4 regions of the Lysinibacillus sp. S1 genome follow, and region 2 is predicted to be linked to each of the others. Evidence: riboswitches for the same ligand, from Rfam matches in the RefSeq annotation. Region 2 holds a riboswitch; each other region holds the start of a gene.

Region 1 (5,468 bases), 2.2 Mb from region 2:
GAAGCACTTCACCAAGTGACAATTGTTATGTCTGACCGTGGTATTCCAGCTGGTTACCGTAATATGCACGGATTTGGTTCTCATACGTATAGCTTTATCAATGCTAATAATGAACGTGTTTGGGTTAAATTCCACTTCCGTACAGAGCAAGGCATTAAGAACTTAACTGGTGCCGAGGCTAATGAGATTATTGGTCAAGACCGCGAATCTTCACAACGTGATTTATATGAAGCAATTGAAAAAGGCGATTTCCCTAAATGGAAAATGTACATTCAGGTAATGACAGAGGAACAAGCTCGTGAGCTACCATACAACCCATTTGATTTAACAAAGGTATGGTATAAAAAAGACTTCCCATTAATTCCTGTAGGTGAATTCGAGTTAAACAAAAATCCAGACAACTACTTTGCAGAAGTTGAACAAGCTGCATTCGCACCATCTAACATTGTTCCTGGCATCAGCTTCTCACCAGATAAAATGTTACAAGGTCGTATCTTTGCATATGCGGATGCCCAACGCTATCGTCTTGGTGTAAACCACTATATGCTTCCTGTCAACGCACCAAAATGTCCATTCCGTACTTTCCACCGAGATGGAGCAATGCGCTTTGATGGCAATCTTGGTTCGACATTAAGCTATGAACCAAATAGCTATGGTGAGTGGGAGCATAATTTAGACCATAAAGAGCCTGAATTACGTATTGATGGTCATGCAGGTATTCATGATTTCCGTGAAGACGATAATAATTACTTTGAACAACCAGGTAAACTATTCCGTCTATTGACTTCGGAAGAGCAGCAACGCTTATTTGAAAATACCGCGAACGATATGGCTTCTGTTGAAGAATTCATCAAACGCCGTCACATCCTTCACTGCTATCTAGCTGACCCAGCATATGGTGAAGGTGTCGCTAAAGCGATGGGTCTTTCCTTAGAAGGTATGGACCTTACAAATCCATATGTAAAACAACCAACAAACGTTTAATATTCCACTTTATTATTGATATCCAAATCCAACTTTTACTCCATGTGAATCCACTATTCACATGGAGTTTTTTTATTAAGAAAAGGCCTATGTCTATTTTTTTGACATAAGCCTTTTCTTTCATTATTGATAAATTTGACTGCCTGCTTTTTTAAACTCCTCAGCCTTTTCTTTCATACCTTGATGGATCGCTTCAGTCGTATTCAAATCCTTATCTTTCGCATAATTACGAATATCCTGTGAAATTCTCATGCTACAGAATTTAGGCCCACACATAGAACAAAAGTGTGCTGTTTTTGCTCCCTCTGCTGGCAGTGTCTCATCATGATATTCCACTGCACGCTCGGGATCTAGTGACAGATTGAATTGATCACGCCAACGGAACTCAAAGCGCGCTTTAGACAGTGCATCGTCTCGTTGTTGTGCACCTGGATGACCTTTTGCTAAATCAGCAGCATGTGCAGCAATTTTATAAGTGATAACGCCCACACGAACGTCCTCGCGATTCGGTAAACCAAGATGCTCTTTCGGTGTCACATAACAAAGCATCGCTGTACCAAACCAGCCAATCATGGCTGCCCCAATGGCTGATGTAATGTGGTCATAACCTGGAGCAATATCTGTTGTGAGTGGTCCTAATGTATAGAAGGGAGCTTCCTTACAAACCTCTAATTGCTTGTCCATGTTTTCTTTAATCAAATGCATTGGTACATGACCTGGTCCCTCAACCATTACCTGAACATCATGCTGCCAAGCAATCTGTGTTAGCTCGCCTAGTGTTTCAAGCTCTGCAAATTGTGCCTCATCATTGGCATCTGCAATTGAGCCTGGGCGTAAACCATCACCTAAGGAAAAAGCAACATCATAGGCTTTCATAATTTCACAGATTTCCTCAAAGTGTGTATACAGGAAATTCTCTTGATGATGATATAAACACCACTGTGCCATTATAGAGCCACCTCGAGATACAATACCTGTCACACGATTTGCTGTTAGTGGTACATAGCGTAAAAGGACACCTGCATGAATGGTGAAGTAATCCACACCCTGCTCAGCTTGTTCAATGAGAGTATCACGATAAACCTCCCACGTTAAATCCTCTGCTACACCATTTACCTTTTCTAAAGCCTGATAAATTGGCACTGTTCCCACTGGCACTGCCGCATTTCGAATAATCCATTCTCTAGTTGTATGAATATGTTTACCAGTCGATAAATCCATAATATTATCTGCGCCCCATCGAGTTGCCCAGGTCATTTTCTCAACTTCTTCTGCAATGGAAGAAGATACAGCAGAATTCCCGATATTCGCATTGATCTTTACATGAAAATTACGCCCAATAATCATTGGCTCTGCCTCAGGGTGATTAATATTAGAAGGCATTATAGCACGCCCAGCTGCAATTTCTGAACGTACAAATTCAGGATCCATATTTTCACGAATCGCTACAAACTCCATTTCAGGCGTTATAATTCCCTTTCGTGCATAGTGAAGCTGTGTCACATTTTTACCTTTTTTAGCACGCAAAGGCTTTCTCGCCAACTCAGGGAAGACATTTTCTTGAATACGCGGGTCATCAACATGACGAAAGCCATTATCCTCCGGTTTAATGGAGCGTCCCTCATATGCTTCTACATCCCCTCGCTCTTGAATCCATGCATTTCGTAAGGCAGGTAAACCTTTCGTAATATCTACTTGGTAGGCTGGATCTGTATAGGGCCCACTCGTATCATATACTCGAATAGGAGCATTTTCTTCATTTCCAAAACTGCCTGTTGTCGGACTTAATGCAATTTCTCGCATAGGTACTAGAATATCTGGGCGTGATCCTTCCACATATACTTTTTTGCTTCCTTCAAAGCTGGACATAATGGTAATATTCTTTTCACTAATTGCTGACATGAGCTACTTCTCTCCCTTAAATTTATTTTGATATAAGGACCGATTCTAGCTCACCCCAACAATCCAAAAAATAAAGGCCGAATCCAAAATAATTATTTGGATCCGGCCACGAATGTAAAGGTCTATTGATTGCATACTCTGCAATAGCTTCTTAACTTTCCCACGCTGGTATGAGCCAGATCAGGTCCAAAGGGTCAAGAAACTTCGTAGCGTTTCCCTCTCAGCCTGACTCATCAGACTCCCCTAGTTAATACTATTTAGTTTGATGCTAGTGTAGCAGATAATACTAAGAGATGGAAGTTATTTTTTATCTTACTAGGTAAATAATACTTCTGCAAAATAGATCACAATGGTTACAGTTATACAGCTTACAATGGTTGAAAATAAAACAGCTTGCGCGGCTGTTGCTGATTCTACATCATATTCCAATGCTAGACTAGAACTATTGCGGGATGTTGGAAAAGCACTAGCTATAAACAGTGATTGTGCGACGACTCCATCTAATCCCAATATATAAATAATGGCCAATGCAACAGATGGTCCAATAATTAATCGCGTAAAACAGCTGATAAAGACGGTTTTATTAAACATTGATTTCATCTCTAATTGTGATAATTGCGCACCTAAAGTAATTAGAGCCACAGCAATAAATCCATCTGCCACATGTTCTACTGGTATTTTGATAAACTGTGGAATACCGATATCAAAATAATTCATAGCGACACCTATAATAAGCGCATGAATAATAGGCATTTTAAAGAAATCCTTGATGATTGTCATACCTGACTTTGTAGAAGAAATTAAATTGTATAAACCATATGTATACGTAGTCATATTTTGAAAGATTACGAGCATGACCTGAATGGCTACTCCAATAGGTTGCGTGGCAAATATCATTTGAGCCACTGGAATACCGTAATTACCCGAGTTAATGAGCACAACACTATTTTTAAAGACAGCTGCCTCTGTTCTAGCTAAACCTAACCCTTTTGCCATAAAGTGACTGAGTATCATTTGACTACCGATAAAGAGTACAATAAATAATCCGACCTCTCCCAGTACAGTTAATTCCACATGTGTTTCATATAAATTTACAAAAACAGCTGCTGGCATAAAGCAATATGTAATAAGCTGAGACAATGCTTTTAAATTAAAGCGAAATTTCTTTTGTAGTATAGCGCCTATTACAAGTAACACTAAAATAGGTACAACAATTTGAAAGAAAATCATTCCGAGATACATCATATCAATGTCCCCCTTCCAGTGTTAATAGTAGTGTTGAATTCCTTCTAGGTCAATTTCTCCGGCTTTCACCATAAAGAAGACTGCCTCTATATTGAAGGCAGCCTTTCTTTTTAAGCAAGCTTAAATCGGTTTACAACTTCTTGTAGCTCGTTTGAAATATCGTTCATATTTTGAATAGACTCTGCTACTTTTTGTAATTCTACTTGTTGATCCATTGCAGAAGCACTTACTTGTTCCGCAGAGGCTGCTGTTTGCTCTGAAATAGCCGAAATACTTTGGATAGCCATGATTGCCTGATTTTTATGCTCTAACATGCTAGATAGTTTATTCATTAAATCACTAATAGAATTTGCAATTGAACCCGACAAATCACTGCTATCTTTAAATGCTAGTTGCGTGCTTTGTACGGACTCATTTTGAGATTGCATTAAATCTGCATTAGATGCAATCACAGCAACCGTCTGCTGAGAATTTTCAAGAATACTTTCTACTGTACTCTTAATAATTTCTGTTTCATTCTTAGATTGTTCTGCTAGCTTTCTAACTTCCTCTGCAACTACAGCAAATCCTTTACCATGTTCACCAGCACGTGCAGCCTCAATACTTGCATTTAAAGCTAGCAGATTAGTCTGCTCGGTAATGCTTTGAATCGAAGCAATAATCTGATTAATATTGGCAATATTAGAAGCTAATGATTCCATTTGCTGCTGGATACGCCCATTCATTTCATTTGTCTCCATATTACGTTCTCTTAAACTTTCAACCTCATGCAATCCTTTTTCCGTTGTTACACCTGTTTTATGAGATAGCTCATCCATTTCATTAGAAAGAGCCGTAATAGCATCAATCTGATCTGATAAATCCATCATTCGATAATTTGTTTCTTCTGTATCCTCTGATTGCTTCGAAGCTCCTTGTGCAATCTCGTTGATAGCTACGGAAACCTCCTGACTAGAAGCAACTACCTCATTAAATGCCTCATTTACCTGATTAGAAGATTGGTTCAATAACCTCGTGGAATTTAGTACAGTTTGAATCGCACTATTGGTTTTATCTAACATATTATTATAGGCCACAGCAACTGCACCAATTTCATCAGGCTTAATATATCGCTCTTCTACCTTTTGTGTTAAATCCCCTTCGGCTGCAGTTTCAATCGATGCACGTAAAAATTTAAGTGGTTTTAATTGTTTATAGATGAATAACACACTTGCAGCTGTCATCAAAACCACCATAATAATGGAAGCAATAATCGTAAATACAAATACATGATTATATGTTTCTAGAATCTTTGATTCAGCTAACACGACTTGAACAGTCCATGTTTCGTCAATACC
Region 2 (5,468 bases):
GAAGAAGTAATGGGTGACCGTTTTGGTCGCTATAGTAAATATATTATTCAAGACCGCGCGTTGCCTGATGCACGTGACGGTCTTAAACCAGTACAGCGCCGTATTTTATATGCGATGTTTACGGAAGGCAACACACATGATAAGCCGTTCCGTAAATCCGCAAAAACAGTGGGTAACGTAATTGGTAACTATCATCCGCACGGCGATAGCTCTGTGTATGAAGCGATGGTACGGATGAGTCAGGACTGGAAGGCACGTCATATGCTTATTGAGATGCACGGGAACAATGGCTCGGTAGATGGCGATCCTCCAGCTGCAATGCGTTATACAGAGGCGAGACTATCAGCTATTGCCGCTGAAATGCTACGAGATATTGGCAAGAAAACGGTTGAATTTGTGCCAAACTTTGATGATCAGGATATGGAGCCAACTGTATTACCAGCACGTTTTCCTAACCTTTTAGTCAATGGCTCTACAGGAATTTCCGCTGGTTATGCGACAGATATTCCGCCACATGCCTTAGATGAAGTACTGGATGCTGTGTTGATGCGCTTAGACAAGCCTAATGTTACTGTAGATGAATTGATGACGGTGATTAAAGGACCTGATTTCCCAACGGGTGGAATCATTCAAGGTGTTGATGGCATTAAAAAGGCGTATGAAACAGGTCGTGGTAAAATCATCGTCCGTGCACAAGCAGTTGTTGAACCAATCAAGGGTGGTAAAGAGCAAATTGTTATCACTGAGTTACCATATGATGTAAATAAAGCGAATCTTGTGAAAAAAATTGATGAGCAACGTGTAGATAAACGATTAGAAGGCATTGCGGAAATTCGTGATGAATCAGACCGTACTGGCTTACGTGTCGTAATTGAGCTGAAAAAGGATGTACCAGGACAAGGAATTTTACAGTACTTGTTTAAAACAACTGATTTACAGGTAGCTTATAATTTTAATATGATTGCCATTCATAATCGTCGTCCAACGATGATGACATTGCCATTATTGCTAGATGCGTATATTGCCCATCAAAAAGAAGTGGTAACAAACCGTTCCATTTATGATTTACAAAAGGCAAAGGATCGTTCTCATATTGTAGATGGATTAATCAAAGCTCTTTCCATTTTAGATGAAGTCATTGCGACGATCCGTTCTTCTAATGATAAGAAGGATGCGAAGCTTAATTTACAAGCAAAGTTTGATTTTACAGAGGTACAAGCAGAGGCCATTGTAAGCCTGCAATTATATCGTTTAACGAATACGGATATTACAGAGCTACGTCAGGAACAGGACGAGTTAAATAAGCTAATTGCGAAGCTAGAGGGGATTCTGCAAAGTGAGGCAAAGCTAGTGCGTGTTATTAAACAAGAGTTGCTAGATATTAAGAAACGCTTTACAGAGCCTCGCCGCTCGAAGATTGAGCAAGAAATTGAAGAAATTAAAATTACATTGGATGTCCTTGTGCCAAGTGAAGAGGTTGTCGTAACAGTAACGAAGGATGGTTATATTAAACGTACATCCACACGTTCTCATGCCGCTTCAAACGGGCAAGATTTTGCCATGAAGGATTCAGATTATTTATTGTATGAAGCAAACTTGAATACACAGCACCATCTACTGCTTTTCACAAATCGAGGCAATTATATTTATCAGCCTGTTCATGAGCTGCCTGATATACGCTGGAAGGATCTCGGCCAGCATATTTCAAGTATTGTACCAACAGGGGAAGATGAATCGATTATTGCGGTTTATGGTTTCGAAACATTTGACCAGCCAAATACGTATGTCTTCACAGCCACAAAAGATGGCCAAATTAAGCGCTCACCACTCGCAGACTATGCGGTAACGCGTTATTCAAAGCCAATTAAAACGATGAATGTCAAGGCTGGTGATGCGATGATCTATGCATCATTTGTAACAGATGACGTGGAGCTGATGCTCACAACGGATACAGCCTATGCGATTCGTTTCCCTATGGAGGAGTTACCAGTTACAGGTGTGAAAACAGGCGGTGTGAAAGGGATCACACTAAAAGATGGAGAAGCCTTAGTTGGAGTCAATGTATTACAGCCTGATGTTACCCACTATGTAGTGATTGTGACACAGCGTGGGGCCGTGAAGAAAATGAATGTCGCTGAAGTTGAAGTAGCAAGTCGTGCAAAACGTGGACTAAAAGTATTAACAGAGTTAAAAGCAAACCCTCACCGAATTGTGGCAGTTGTTCAAGCAACAGACGAGGAGCAGGTTGTGATTGAAACTGAAAAAGGTGTTCAAGAGATGATTGACGTACAAGCATTGTCTCGTGCGGATCGCCATTCCAATGGTTCATTTAAAGTGGATATTGCAACAGATGGAGCAATTTCTCATGTTGTAACAGCCAAAAAAGAACAGAAACCAAGCTAAAAGCATGCCCAGCCTCTTAGGAGCGCTGGGCTTTAAGCTCTATTCAAAAATAGCACCTTGTCATTTAAGTGAAACTATGGGTATAATAATCATCGAAAAGTTCATAGCGAAAGAATGTAGGGGGGCTAGTAATTGCTAGCTGAGATTGTGTCCGGTAGACGCTGACCCTTTGAACCTGATTTGGCTCGTACCAGCGTAGGGAACATCTATTCAAAAAGCAAAGTTTTGAAGATTGATTGCAATACGTCTGGGAGGAATCCTAGGCGTTTTTTTATGTTTTCAAGCAACAGCTTGCCAACATTGTATACGCTTTCTTCTGGTGACAACATTCATTCATGAACACTTTCATATTACAAACTGGGAGGCTTTCGCATGAAAAAATGGTTTTTTATTTTATTGGCAGCACTATTGACATTAGTAGGCTGTAGTGACAAGGATGACAAGCAGACTGCAGACAAGCTGAAAAAGGTGTCTGTGGTACTGGATTGGACGCCGAATACAAATCATACAGGACTATATGTTGCCAAAAAACTCGGTTATTTTGAGGAACAGGGTTTAGATGTTGATATTATTATGCCTGGTGAGGCGGGCGCAGATCAGCTTGTTGCTTCTGGAAAGGCGGATTTTGGCGTGAGCTATCAGGAAGGCATAACACAGGCACGAGTACAGGATGTGCCGCTGGTCTCCATCGCAGCAATTATACAGCATAATACATCTGGCTTTGCTTCTATTGCTTCGAAGGGCATTACATCGCCAAAGGATTTTGAAGGTAAAACCTATGGTGGTTGGGGCGCGCCATTAGAGCAAGCCGTTTTACAATCACTCATGCAAAAAGAAAAGGCAGATATTAATAAGCTAGATATCGTCAATGCAGGGGATTTAGATTTCTTCACAATGATGGAAAAAGATATAGATTTTGCTTGGATTTATTATGCATGGACTGGGATTGAGGCTGAGCTGCGTGGGGAAAAGATTAATATGCTATATCTTACAGATTATAGTGATCAATTGGATTATTATACGCCAGTTTTAGCTACAAATGAAAAAATGATACAGGACAACCCGGATGTAGTCAAAGCCTTTGTGGCAGCTGCATCGAAGGGCTATGAATACGCAATTGAAAACCCAAGTGAAGCGGCTGATATTTTAATCGAAGCGGCACCTGATTTAGATCAAGCATTAGTGCATAAAAGTCAGGAATGGCTGGCTGATAAATATCAGGATGATGCCAAGCAATGGGGAGAGCAAAAGCTTTCTGTGTGGGAAAATTACGCGAAATGGATGTCTAGCAATCAAGTACTAGAGGGCGAATTTGATGCGAAAAAAGCCTTTACTAATGATTTCTTACCTAAAAAGGAGGCCAAATAAGATGGCAAATTCATTAATCAGTGTACAAATCATTCCGAAGACAGAGAAATATGAAGATGTTATACCATATGTCGATGCAGCAATTGCGGTGATCGATGCTTCTGGGGTGAAATATGAGGTACATCCATTGGAAACAACGATGGAGGGTGAGCTTTCAACATTGCTCCAAATCATTGAAAAAATGAATGAGAAGATGATTGAACTTGGTGCCATTAATGTCATTACACAAGTGAAAATTTTATATCAGCCAACGGGTATTACGATGGAGACATTAACGGGGAAATATCAGTAATGAAACGTGCATTACAGAAGGGAAGGACGATAATTTTTATCGCCTTCCTCTTGTTCATATGGGAACTAATCGTGCAGTTTGCTGAAGTTCCTCATTGGTTAGTACCCGCACCAAGTAGTATTTTGTCGGTAGCCATCCAGTCGTATCAAACCTTTCTACCACATGCATTCGCTACAGTACAATTAGCTCTACTAGGTTTGGCCATTGGCATCGCTTGTGGGCTAACGGTGGCAATAGTGTTGCATCGATTTACATTTATTCGAGAACTGTTTTATCCAATTCTTATTATGTCGCAGAATGTTCCTATTCTTGTCTTGGCACCGCTCCTTATTATTTGGTTTGGCTTTGGCTTATTACCGAAGCTTATCATTATTTGTCTTGTGTGCTTTTTCCCGATAGTCATTGCAGCGATGGATGGATTTAGACAAACAGCTCCAGAATTAAAGCATTATTTTGCCATGATTGGTGCTACAAGGGCACAAACCTTTTGGAAGCTGGAATGGCCTTATGCCTATCCTGCTATTTTTTCAGGCATTAAAATTGCGGCTACATATAGTGTGATGGGTGCTGTGATTGCGGAATGGCTTGGTGCAAAAAAGGGTATTGGTGTTTACATGACCCTAGCCCAATCCTCCTTCCGTACGGATCGCGTATTTGTGGCAATTTTTGCGATTGTTCTCTTGAGCTTACTATTGTTTAGTGGTATTCGTTTAATTGAAAAATTCATGGTGAAGGGAAGAGGCTATCATGCTCAGCATTCAAAACATCGCTAAATCCTTCGATGCGCTCAAAGTCCTTGATCAACTTTCTTTTGACGTCAAGGATGGAGAGTTTGTGGCCATCGTGGGTCCTTCAGGCAGTGGTAAAAGTACACTTTTTCAATTAATTGGTGGTGTTTCGCCAATTGATCAAGGAGCCATTTTATTGAATGGAGAGGATATCCAACAAAAAAAAGGAACGATTGGCTATATGCCACAGCAGCCATGTCTATTACCCTGGCGTACAATAGTAGAAAATGTCACGCTTGTAGAGGAATTACAACATAAATCAAATGTTGAACGTGCCAAGGAATGGTTAGAAAAGGTTGGTCTTGCCTCTTTTATCCATGCCTACCCGAACGAACTGTCTGGAGGCATGCAGCAGCGTGTGTCCTTTATTCGAGCAATGGTCAGTGATAAGCCGATTTTATGCTTAGACGAACCATTTTCTGCGATGGATGAATTTACTCGACTGGAAATGCAAGCATGGCTTTTATCTATCTGGGAGGAGTACCGCAAATCCATTCTATTTGTTACACATAGTATTGAGGAAGCTCTCTTTTTAGCAGATCGCATACTTGTTTTAACCAAACGTCCAGCTACCGTTAAAAAGGAAATCATCGTGCCGTTTGAAAGACCTCGGAAAG
Region 3 (5,468 bases), 1.5 Mb from region 2:
AAAAACAGGCTGCTACAACCAAAACAGCTTATGTCTTATTGTCATAGCAGCACAATTCAATTATTTAGTTTTTTGTTCTTTCTTTTTCTCGTTTACTATTTCTAAGCTGGAGGAATCAGCATCCTCTAGTTGAGTATTGTCTAACACATTTGTTAAATGAAGACCACGCCTTTGAGCCTCTCGTTCAATGTGTGCAATAGTTTCCTGTAGCACCTGAACACGTGCATACTTTTTGTCATCTCCAGCGACTAAGACCCATGGTGCATCTTTTTTATCTGTCTTTTCAAACATCGCATTTGCTGCTTCAATATACTGAGGTGTTTTATCTCGATTGCGCCAATCCTCGGCTGTTAACTTCCAAGATTTATAAGGGTTTTGTTCACGTTCTTTAAAGCGTTTTAATTGCTCCTCATCTGAAACATGAAGCCAGAACTTAATAATTATGTAATCTCCTGCAGTTAAAATCTTCTCGAAATTATTAATTTCTTCATAAGCACGAGACCATTCATCCTTTGTTGCGAATCCTTCGATGCGTTCTACTAGTACGCGGCCATACCACGAGCGATCAAAAATAGCGATTTGCCCATGTTGAGGCAATTTTCTCCAAAATCGTTGTAAATAATTGTAGCGTAATTCATGAGCTTGAGGAGCAGAAATAGGATGTACAACATAACCGCGGGGATCGACACGTTCGATTAATCGTTTAATAGCGCCACCTTTACCAGCTGCATCCATTCCTTCAAATACCAAGATCAAGCCAATCTTGTTTTTTAATAAAAATTGTTGTGCGTTCAACATTTCATATTGGAGTACTTTTAATTTCTTTTTATACATCTTTTTGTCTAGTTCAACAGTTAGATCTAGATTTTTCAAATTTTGTGTCATGAAACTTCACTCCTTTTATTTGGCTATTCTTATTGTACTAAAGAAATATATGGATGCCTATCAGACATGGTAAATTGTAGGTATTAATAGTAAAACAACACGATACATTGTTGGAAATTTCCGTTATAATAAAAAAAGTGACAGTACTATACTTATTTGTCTTTTCCCTATACAATCTAACACGAAGGGAGAGGAAAACATGCCTCGGTTTATCTTGATGACAATCTCTTATCTTGTCTCAATCATCCTAACCTTTTCATCCTTTTTCGTGAACATCAACGGTCAATCTTCGCTAGAAATCGCTAATCGTTTTTCTGTTGTATTTGCACCAGTTAGTGTAAGTCATGTAATTTGGATTATCATTTATTTTTTACTCGGTTATTGGTTAGTTATGAACATGAAAAAGACAACTTTGAAACAGTCTGCGCTTTTTAGTTGCATAAATATATTACAAGCATTGACGATATATGTCTGGCACCATGAGTTATTTATTGTTTCTCTTGGCATTACATTACTCTTAGTCTTGTATTTGTTTATGTTGTATAATACGTACCCTCTTCAGGACAAATCCTTGTTTGGTCGTATTCCTTTCTCTATTTATTTAGCATGGATGACATTTATTTTTATCACAAATACAAGCTTTACGTTAACGGCTTATGGTTGGAACGGCTTTGGTCTTAGTACGCCTCTTTGGGCAGTGATTTTACTTACTTTAGGAGGAGCCATTGCGCTACATATCCGTTTCCATCACTTTGATGTTGTGTATCCAAGTGTTTTTATTTGGGCTTATATTGGAATCGCCATACATAATGGTTTTGATGAGCTACTTGTCACTACAGCTGCTTTATTTTTATGCGGTGTTCTCTTTGTTGGCATTTTATTTATTAAAAAAAATCCTGCCTACCAAAAATAAATTGGTTAGCAGGATTTTTTCATTACATCCTATTCTTCGTCTAATGACGTTAAGATAATTGGTTTATCTTTTGTTACAATGACTGAATGTTCGATTTGTGCTACAAGTGATTTATCAGGCGTCACGAATGTCCAGCCATCACCTGCTTCTACGATATGCTCTGCATTTGCTGAGATAAATGGCTCAACCGCAAGGACCATACCTTCTTTCATAATAGTAGTATCCCATGCATCGTAATAATTTAAAATATGGTTTGGTTCATCATGTAAAGATTGACCTAAGCCATGACCTGTTAAATTCATAATAACAGTTAACCCATTAGCATTTGCCTCGCGTTCAACAGCTTTACCAATTTGATTTAATTTAGATCCAGCCTTTACCTTTGTCATTGCTCGATCAAAGGCACTTTTAGCAACACGGCAAAGCTTTTCTTTGTCCTCATAGCCATCACCCACAACAAATGAAATACCTGTGTCAGCAAAATAGCCATTTAAAGAGCCTGAAACATCAATATTTACGATATCTCCCTCTTGAATAACACGCTTTCCTGGAATACCATGTGCTACTTCTTCATTGACGCTAATACATGTATACCCTGGAAAATCATATTCTCCCTTTGGTCCTGAAATAGCGCCAGCCTCTGCAAACATGCGACCAGCAATTTCATCAAGCTCAAGTGTTGTAACACCTGGTTTTGTGGCAGCTTTCATTGCTTCGCGAATTTCAGCACAAATGCGTCCTATTTTTTTAAAAGCTTCAATCTCTTCTTGCGTTTTTACAATCATGTATAACGTCCCTTTCATCTAATATCTATTCTTTAATATAACATAACTTTTTATGCGTATAACGATAAACGCTTTAAATATTGTATGCTTTCCTACTTTGCAAAGTGCTAAAAGAGTTATTCACGACAAAAAAGTCCCTCCACTCACGTGAAGGGACTAGCATTAAGCTTTTCTTTGCATTAATTGGGGAGCGGCTGTGAATAAAAGAACACCAACGACAGCCGTTAAAATGGTTGCTGGTAGCATATATGTACCATTGTAGATGATGGAATAGATCCATGCATTCTGGTCACCCGCATATTCGGCAAAAAATACAGCACCAGCAATTGTATGTGCTGTGTATCGTAAGAAGCCCGCGATAACGGTACCTATGATTATATAAAGTGCCATTTTTGTTTTGTTCATATGTTTAGCAGCGTCTAACACTGGTCCACGTACAACCGCCGCTAATCCTACAACAGTAAAAGCAACACCATAATCTAGTAATCCTTGTAGCCAGTGCACGATATAAGAACCAAACATTGTTTGCATAACACCCACAAGTAGTCCCGTAGTAAGACCAGCTACTAAGCCCCAGCGAAATGCTATTAACATAATCGGTACCATAACAAGACTAACTGAGCCGCCTTGTGCCCATACTTTAAAGGAAACCTGATCCAGTACGAGACCTATCGCTGCAAAAATCGCAATCTCCACTAGCATTAATAGTCTTTTTTTGTCCATACATATTCTCTCCTTTGTTCCGATGTAGGATACAAGAGCAGGAATAGAAAAGCGCTGATATGTCTCTTTCTGACACCTTTTTTCCTTTACGGACGAAAAAACGATGTCAGGACAGAGCCTCACATCGTACAAGTGTCGGTTTCTATCCACATCCCTACGCAAGCGTTAACTTACAGGTTCGAAGAGTCAAGGCATTACGTGCCCAGTCTCAGCTGACATCATCAGCTCCCCTTGTGGTCGTTACATCTGAATTTATTTGAACACTCTCATTGTACGCAAAGGATTGAAGGATTACAACCTTCCATACATCATTTTTTTGAAACTTTGCTGTTTTTCATGCGTAAATATTTAAAAAGGAGGTACAACTATGGAGAATCAAAAAATTTTAGCTGCCTTTAGTTATCTTAGTATTTTCTTCGCCCCTTTTATCGTTCCATTAATTGTATATTTCGTGACAAAAGACAGTGATGTAAAAAGCCATTCGATTCGTGCACTTGTCTCTCATTTAATACCCTTTGTTTTTGGCATTCTATTCTTTATTGTCTTTGTTTTTTCCACATTTAGTTTAGATCCAACCTCCAGTAATAATACAGTGATGATTATTTGGTTTGCTTCATTCACCATCTATGCTCTCGTCTCACTAGGTATTGTGATTTGGAATATAATTCAGGCTGTTCGTGTTATCCGTTAATGTTTTATTTTTAAGTGAAACAGGTAGTAGTAATTGTAAAAGGAGCTGTTTTGGGATGAAAGTATCAAACGTTGTAAAAACTGCCGTTAAGTTAGCACCTATTGTTATTCCTATCGTAAAAAAAGTAATGGCTGCAAAAAAGGGCACAACGCCTACAACCACAACTCGAAAAAAATAAAACGGAGGCGTATTTCCTCTAGAGGAAATACGCCTTCGTTTTATTTCACTTCAAAATGGGTTTGACTATGGCCATTTAATGTTTTTTCCACATGTAAAACTGCTGGCATCGCAGATTTCAATTCAGGCACATGCGAAATAACGCCAATCATACGACCAGAATCCTGCAAATCAATTAATGTATCGATTGCTTTATTTAGTGATTCCTCATCGAGCGAGCCAAAGCCCTCATCAATAAACATCGTTTCAATATGAATATTACCTTGGTAGCTTTGAATCACATCTGCCATCCCCAATGCAAGGCTCAACGAAGCATTAAACTTTTCGCCACCTGATAAAGTTTTGACATCTCGTAATTGATCTGTATAAGCATCATAAACATCAAGACCAAGGCCACTTTGCTTCGCATGCTTTTCTAATCTATCTGAACGTCTAAGCTCAAATTGACCGTTTGATAAATGATACAGACGTATATTGGCAGCTTCTGTAATTTGATCTAAGTAGTTAATTTGTATATAACGCTCAAAGGATAACTTTTTCGAATTTTGTCCATTTAATAATCCATAGAGCTCCTTTACTCGTCCTGCTTCTTGTTCAAGTAAATGAAGCTCTTTCGCTATTTCTTCCACCCTTTCACTAAAGCCTTGGCATGCTTGTATAAAGCCATTCATCTGTTGCAAACGTTTAAATGCTTCCTCATAGGAAACTCGATGCTGTTCTACTCTTGCTTCCATCGCCTCTAAATCTTGCTTCTCTTTTCCTTGAAGGTATGTAGCCCCTTCGGTAATCTGAATTTGCAACGTGTGTACTTGTAAAGCATAGTCGCTACATGCTTTTCGAAGTGCATCCAATTGTATGGCACTCCGTTTAGCAGTTGCATAAGCCTCATAGCTTTCGAAACCTATTTCTTGCATATCTGCTGAAAATTGCTGAAGCTTTTCATTCATTTTAAGCTGTAATTCCTCAAAGGACTGTTTGGCAATCTCTACAGTTAGTGTTGCATTGCTAGCTGTTTCCTTTGCTGCATGCAAATTTTCTTGACTCACTTGCCAACTTTTTTGAAGCTCTTCTTTCTGTTTACTAACTTCATTCAGTTGTTGCTTTAATTGCTGTAAAGTTGGTAAATTAGGGGGCATCTGCTTAAGTTGTTCGTCTACAACCGCTTGTAATTTTGTCCATTCTTTTATCTGCTCTGCTAAATATTGCTCTAGCTTCATATGCTTATTTCGTAGCTGCTCTATTCGGTCATGCTGATGCTTTATTTTTAATCGCACATCAGCTAATTGATGTTGAA
Region 4 (5,468 bases), 1.6 Mb from region 2:
ACACCTGGTGGGGGAACAGAAATCTATAGTTCATTAGCTAAAGCCTACGAGAACCTTGCTGATTTAAAGCTCCAACGTAAGCATATTATCCTCTTAACAGATGGGCAGTCACAGGCAGGGAACTATGAGGATTTAATTGGTGAAGGGAAAGAAGAGGGTATAACCTTATCGACAGTAGCGATTGGACAAGATGCCGATGCGAACTTATTAGAAGCGCTTAGTGACATGGGCAGTGGACGTTTCTATGATGTGATAGATGAGCAAACCATTCCTTCTATTTTATCTCGGGAAACAGCTATGATTTCCCGCACCTATATTGAGGACAATCCATTCTATCCGGCAATTTATAATGCAGCAGGATGGAACTCACTGTTTGCTAATGGTGTCCCACAAATGAATGCATATATTGGGACAACGGCAAAACAGGGGGCTACTGTTGTAGCAGAAAGCGAGAAAGAAGATCCTGTGTTAGCGCAGTGGCAATATGGTCTTGGTAAAACATTTGCCTTTACATCTGATTCAACGGGTAAATGGACTGGAGATTGGGCAAGATGGCAGAATTGGGGAGCATTTTGGCAAACACTTATTTCTCAAATGCTACCAAGCTACAATGATGTAGCCTATGATGTAAGATTGGAAGCAGATGGTTCCTTTATGATTACAGACCCTACAAATGAAGCCGCATTTTTAGATATTGTAGCGGTAAATGAAGCAGGGGAGGAGCTAGAAACACAACTTGAAACCATTTCCGCATCTCAAGTTCGAGCTGTAGTACAAGCTGAACCTGGATTAATTTTCTTCCGTATAGCAGATGAAAAGCAGGCCATTTATCAGGCAGGGCTAAGTGTTCCTTATAGTGCTGAATACGAACTACTCCCTGTAAATAACCAACTGATAGAAGAGTTAACTCAACGAACAGGAGGCACTGTTTTAAAGGAACCACAAGATGTCTTCCGTGACTTTACGACAAAAGGAGCAGATCGGCAAAATATTGCCACATGGCTACTCTTAGCGAGTATGCTTCTTTTCTTTATTGATATTACCATAAGACGTTTTGGTTGGAATTTCCTAACGAATGCGAAGAAAAAAGAGCCGCTGGTTGAGGAAAAAACTATAGCAGAAGACACAAATGTAGCACAGTTGTTAAAAGGCATGAAAAAACGATCTTAAAATAGAGGAAGCAGTGCAAACTCGAATAGTTTTGCACTGCTTTTTATATTGCATGAAATAAAGAGTTATCCCCTTTGTAAAGAGGGTAAATGAGAAGAAAAGCGATCCAAATTGGACTACCCCAGCTCAATGAATGCTCATAATTCAATCTCTCTCAATAAAGAGAAGAATTAAACCTCTTTACTAGCTCTGTTTTACGCAAGCTACTCGCAACCATTACACCTAAAATAGCACCGATCGTACTTGATGTTAAAAAGGCTGGTAGGAAGAAGAATGCTGCTACAGATGTTCCCATGAATAATTTTGCATAAGGGACGGCAATAAGTGAAGCCAGAATGCCCGTTCCGATAACTTCTCCGATACCAGCTAACCACATTTTATTGCTATATTTATAGGCAAGGGCAGCACAGAACGCACCGATGATACTACCAGGGATAGCTAGTAGAGAGCCTGTTCCAGTAAGGATACGAATGATGGCAGTGACAAAGGCAACTATAACTGTTGGTACGGGTCCAAGTATAATGGCTCCTATCACATTAATAGCATGCTGAACTGGGTAAGCACGTGCGATTCCTGTTGGGATGGATACGAAAGTAGAGCCTGCAACAGCAACGGCTACTAATAAAGCCATGACTGTTAATTTACGAATTGACATAAAGTTCACTCCTTTTGGTAAAGTTCGTGAGGAAAAATAAAAAGGCCACCCCCTTTAAACAATAGGAAGCGGCCTTGCGTGTATATAGTGACAACAGCAAGTAGCGCCACTTCCCTCCGCTAGTGTGAACTAGATCAGGTTCAAAGGGTCCGTATATTACCATATACGTCTCAGCCTTTTAAAGACTCCCCTAGTGGTTAAAATCATTCAATTTTGTGAATCAACAATAATGTAACATACTGCTAAAAATAGTCAATGATTTTTCAGACTATTTTGTATCGGGATGCATTAAATGAGGTGCTTTTTTCACTGTCCAGATGAGCGCAAGGAAGAAACAGGCTAATAATATGATAGAACCGAAAATATATGGGCTATTCATATTCCAGTCAAATAATAAACCTGCCAAAGCGGGTCCAATCATATTTCCGAGGCTCATATAGGCATTATTCAAGCCCGCAGCAAATCCCTGCTCTTTCTCTGCAAGCTTTGAGATGAGTGTATTAACAGCTGGACGAATTAATGTCGTTGCTGTAGAGAAAATTGTTGCTACAACTAAAATAAGGGCAAAGCCAGAAACAAATAATATTAAGAAAATAGCAACGGATGCAATAAATAAATTTACTAGTACTACTTTCATTTCACCATAACGATTGAACAGTGGTGTAATAATAAACATTTGTACTACTACTCCAAAAGCACCACCAACAACTAATATAATCGCTATATCTACAGGTGTGTAATTAAACTTTTCTGTCACAAATAATGACAATGTCGTTTGGAAATTTGCAATTCCAAACGAGAACACCAGCATAATTATGAGCATAACAAAATAAGGCATATGTATGGAACGAGCCATTTGCTTCGCCAGATTGTCTTGCTTTTGTTTCTGTTGAGCAGTGTTTGGTTTGGTAGAAGGTAATAAAAAGTAAGATAAAATAGATGCTACAATGGCTGCAGCTCCAGCTGTGAAAAATGGGAAATGTAAGCTTACCTTTGCTAAAAAGCCACCAATACCAGGTCCAATCATAAAGCCAAGAGACATAGCGGCACCCAACATCCCCATACCTTTCCCACGTTCTTCATAGGTTGTGACGTCAGCGACAAAAGCCATAATAGGAGGTGCAACAAATGCGGAACCTAGACCACCTAAAAATCGTGCTAAAAAGAGCATCCATACATCTGTAGCAAGGCCAAATCCGATTTGTGCAAGACCTGTTACGATAAGACCGAAAATAATTAAATTTTTTCGTCCGTACTGATCTGAAAGATTCCCAGCAATAGGAGAAAATACGAATTGAGCTAAGGCGAACGTTGCGATTAGCATACCTAGAACTTGTCCTGCTGCACCAAATATTTTTAAATACTCTGGCATGACAGGAATAATAATGCCAATACTCCCCATTGCGATAAACATATTAAACATTAAAATATACAAAGCCGCCTTATTGGACTTCTGCTGGGTCATCGAATGAACCCCCTTTTTGTAATCAAATATAGTACAGTCTATCATAAAGAATTATTGCTTGGCTAATAGTTAAGATTATAGTACTGGTTCTATATTTAGAATGGTTTTCCACAAAAGTTTTTATCCACGCACCTATGCATGATGAAATAATACATTTTAGTCATAAAAGTTGAGGGAAAAGAAGCTATGGGAGGATAAATTAGTAAAGCAACAACAATTGAGGGACTTCTCTTATAAAGGGAGAATTAAAAATTTGGAGAGTCTGTCTGTAATGGCATAAAGCATGGCTATAAATTGTAGCGATGTTGAGCGTTAGAAGTTATGGACTATCAAAAGTACACTAATGTGAGAATCTATTAAAATTTAGATAAAATATTTTATAAATATAATAATGCAAATAGTGATTGAAAATGTTCTTAGTTTAATAAACAGTTAGACAAGCAGAGAAAAAAACTAGCGAATTGGTGTGAAAACCAATTCGCTAGTTTAATTATCTGATACTCATTTTAAATTCTAAAAATAATTCGTTGTATTTCCCTAAATAATCAGGTCCTAAATTTTTGTAGACCTCTAATGTATCACGTTGTTCTTCAGAAGGATAGTAGCGTTCGTCAGAAACAACTTCTTCGTCCATTAAGTCCATAGCGGCAATATTAGGAGTAGAATAGCCTACAAAATCAGCATTTTGAGCACCTGATTCAGCACTTAGCATGAAGTTAATAAAGGTGTGGGCACCATCAATATTTTTCGATGTTTTTGGGATGACCATATTATCAAACCATAAGTTTGAGCCTTCCTCAGGTACAGCAAAGTCTAACTCTTCATTTTCATACATCATATCAGCTGCTTGGCCAGACCATGTAAGGGCAACAGTTGCCTCATTATTGATCATTAACGGTGTGATTTCATCTCCAATGATCGCTTTAACATTTGGTGCAAGTGTAATTAATTTGTCAGTAGCTTCACGAAGTTCCTGATCATCTAGTGAATTCAGAGAATAGCCAAGACTGTTTAAGCCCATCCCAATGACTTCACGCGCACCATCTACTAAAAAGACTTTTCGCTTTAAAGAAGGGTCCCATAAATCGTCCCAAGAGGAGAAGTCTAAGTCTCCAACAAGGCTTGGATTGTAGACAATACCTACTGTTCCCCAAAAATAAGGGACAGAATATTTATTGTTAGCATCGAATGGTAAATCTAAAAAGTAAGGGTCAATATTTTTTAAATTAGGGATTTTCGTTTTATCTAAAGGAATTAATAATTTTTCTTCCTTCATCTTCTCAATCATATATTCAGAAGGGACAGCAATATCGTAAGCTGTTCCGCCTTGCTGAATCTTTGTCATCATAGCTTCATTGGAATCGAATGTTTCATAGATGACATGAATGCCTGTTTCTTTTTCAAATTCTTTTAACAAATCAGGATCAATATATTCTCCCCAGTTAAAGATGGTTAACGTGTCTTTTCCACTTTTACCGCCTCCCGCACTTAAGGCATCAGCCGCATAGAATAAAAGGGCTGAAACGACAAGGATGGCGATGGTAGCTTGAATTAGTGACTTCATCGATGCCCCTCCATTCTTTTACTCGTACGACTTGTCATGAAATAATAACCAACAACAACTAAAACCGTAACAAAGAATACTAATCCAGAAATTGCATTCACCGTTAGAGAAATTCCTGCGCGGGCCATTGAATAAATTTCTACGGATAAAGTACTAAAGCCATTACCTGTTACAAAGAATGTCACGGCAAAATCATCTAATGAATACGTAAGGGCAAGGAAGAAGCCTGCAAAAATACCTGGCTGAATATAAGGAAGAATGACACGCATCATAACGTCCTTTTTCGTTGCCCCTAAATCTAATGCTGCATCGATTAATGAGTTATTCATTTCTAGTAGCTTTGGTAAAACCATTAATACAACAATCGGTACACTAAATGCAACATGGGCTAGTAAAACAGATGCAAAGCCCAGTTTAATGCCTACCATTGTAAATAAAATTAAGAAGCTAGCCCCGATAATTACGTCTGGGCTGACGATTAAGACATTGTTTAAGGATAATAAAGTATTACGCATTTTAGAATCCTTAACCGTCACAATTCCAATTGCTCCTAGCGTACCAATAATAGTAGAAATGAGAGCAGAAAGTAATGCCACGATGACCGTATTTATTAA

Evidence for each region. Region 2 has a riboswitch for thiamine pyrophosphate ahead of ACHZEU_RS01345 (ABC transporter substrate-binding protein). Riboswitches for the same ligand answer to the same signal wherever they lie in the genome.
Region 1: linked by a shared signal. The riboswitch ahead of thiC (phosphomethylpyrimidine synthase ThiC) and the one ahead of ACHZEU_RS01345 (ABC transporter substrate-binding protein) in region 2 are both predicted to bind thiamine pyrophosphate.
Region 3: linked by a shared signal. The riboswitch ahead of thiT (energy-coupled thiamine transporter ThiT) and the one ahead of ACHZEU_RS01345 (ABC transporter substrate-binding protein) in region 2 are both predicted to bind thiamine pyrophosphate.
Region 4: linked by a shared signal. The riboswitch ahead of thiW (energy coupling factor transporter S component ThiW) and the one ahead of ACHZEU_RS01345 (ABC transporter substrate-binding protein) in region 2 are both predicted to bind thiamine pyrophosphate.

The regions. Positions count from the first base shown of each region.
Region 1 covers NZ_CP173154.1:2,493,653-2,499,120, forward strand. Annotated here, with positions in the region: gene ACHZEU_RS12410 (catalase) at 1-984, shown strand, start outside; gene thiC (phosphomethylpyrimidine synthase ThiC) at 1,108-2,886, opposite strand; TPP riboswitch at 3,027-3,141, opposite strand; gene ACHZEU_RS12420 (AEC family transporter) at 3,202-4,131, opposite strand; gene ACHZEU_RS12425 (methyl-accepting chemotaxis protein) at 4,242-5,468, opposite strand, start outside.
Region 2 covers NZ_CP173154.1:260,039-265,506, forward strand. Annotated here, with positions in the region: gene parC (DNA topoisomerase IV subunit A) at 1-2,403, shown strand, start outside; TPP riboswitch at 2,512-2,622, shown strand; gene ACHZEU_RS01345 (ABC transporter substrate-binding protein) at 2,776-3,771, shown strand; gene ACHZEU_RS01350 (thiamine-binding protein) at 3,773-4,063, shown strand; gene ACHZEU_RS01355 (ABC transporter permease) at 4,063-4,836, shown strand; gene ACHZEU_RS01360 (ABC transporter ATP-binding protein) at 4,811-5,468, shown strand, end outside.
Region 3 covers NZ_CP173154.1:3,424,352-3,429,819, reverse strand. Annotated here, with positions in the region: gene ACHZEU_RS17015 (polyphosphate kinase 2 family protein) at 61-885, opposite strand; gene ACHZEU_RS17010 (hypothetical protein) at 1,085-1,798, shown strand; gene map (type I methionyl aminopeptidase) at 1,828-2,583, opposite strand; gene thiT (energy-coupled thiamine transporter ThiT) at 2,746-3,306, opposite strand; TPP riboswitch at 3,441-3,548, opposite strand; gene ACHZEU_RS16995 (DUF4870 domain-containing protein) at 3,674-3,997, shown strand; gene ACHZEU_RS16990 (hypothetical protein) at 4,053-4,175, shown strand; gene ACHZEU_RS16985 (AAA family ATPase) at 4,216-5,468, opposite strand, start outside.
Region 4 covers NZ_CP173154.1:1,854,201-1,859,668, reverse strand. Annotated here, with positions in the region: gene ACHZEU_RS09600 (VWA domain-containing protein) at 1-1,170, shown strand, start outside; gene thiW (energy coupling factor transporter S component ThiW) at 1,325-1,825, opposite strand; TPP riboswitch at 1,920-2,027, opposite strand; gene ACHZEU_RS09590 (MFS transporter) at 2,094-3,290, opposite strand; gene ACHZEU_RS09585 (PotD/PotF family extracellular solute-binding protein) at 3,781-4,854, opposite strand; gene ACHZEU_RS09580 (ABC transporter permease) at 4,851-5,468, opposite strand, start outside.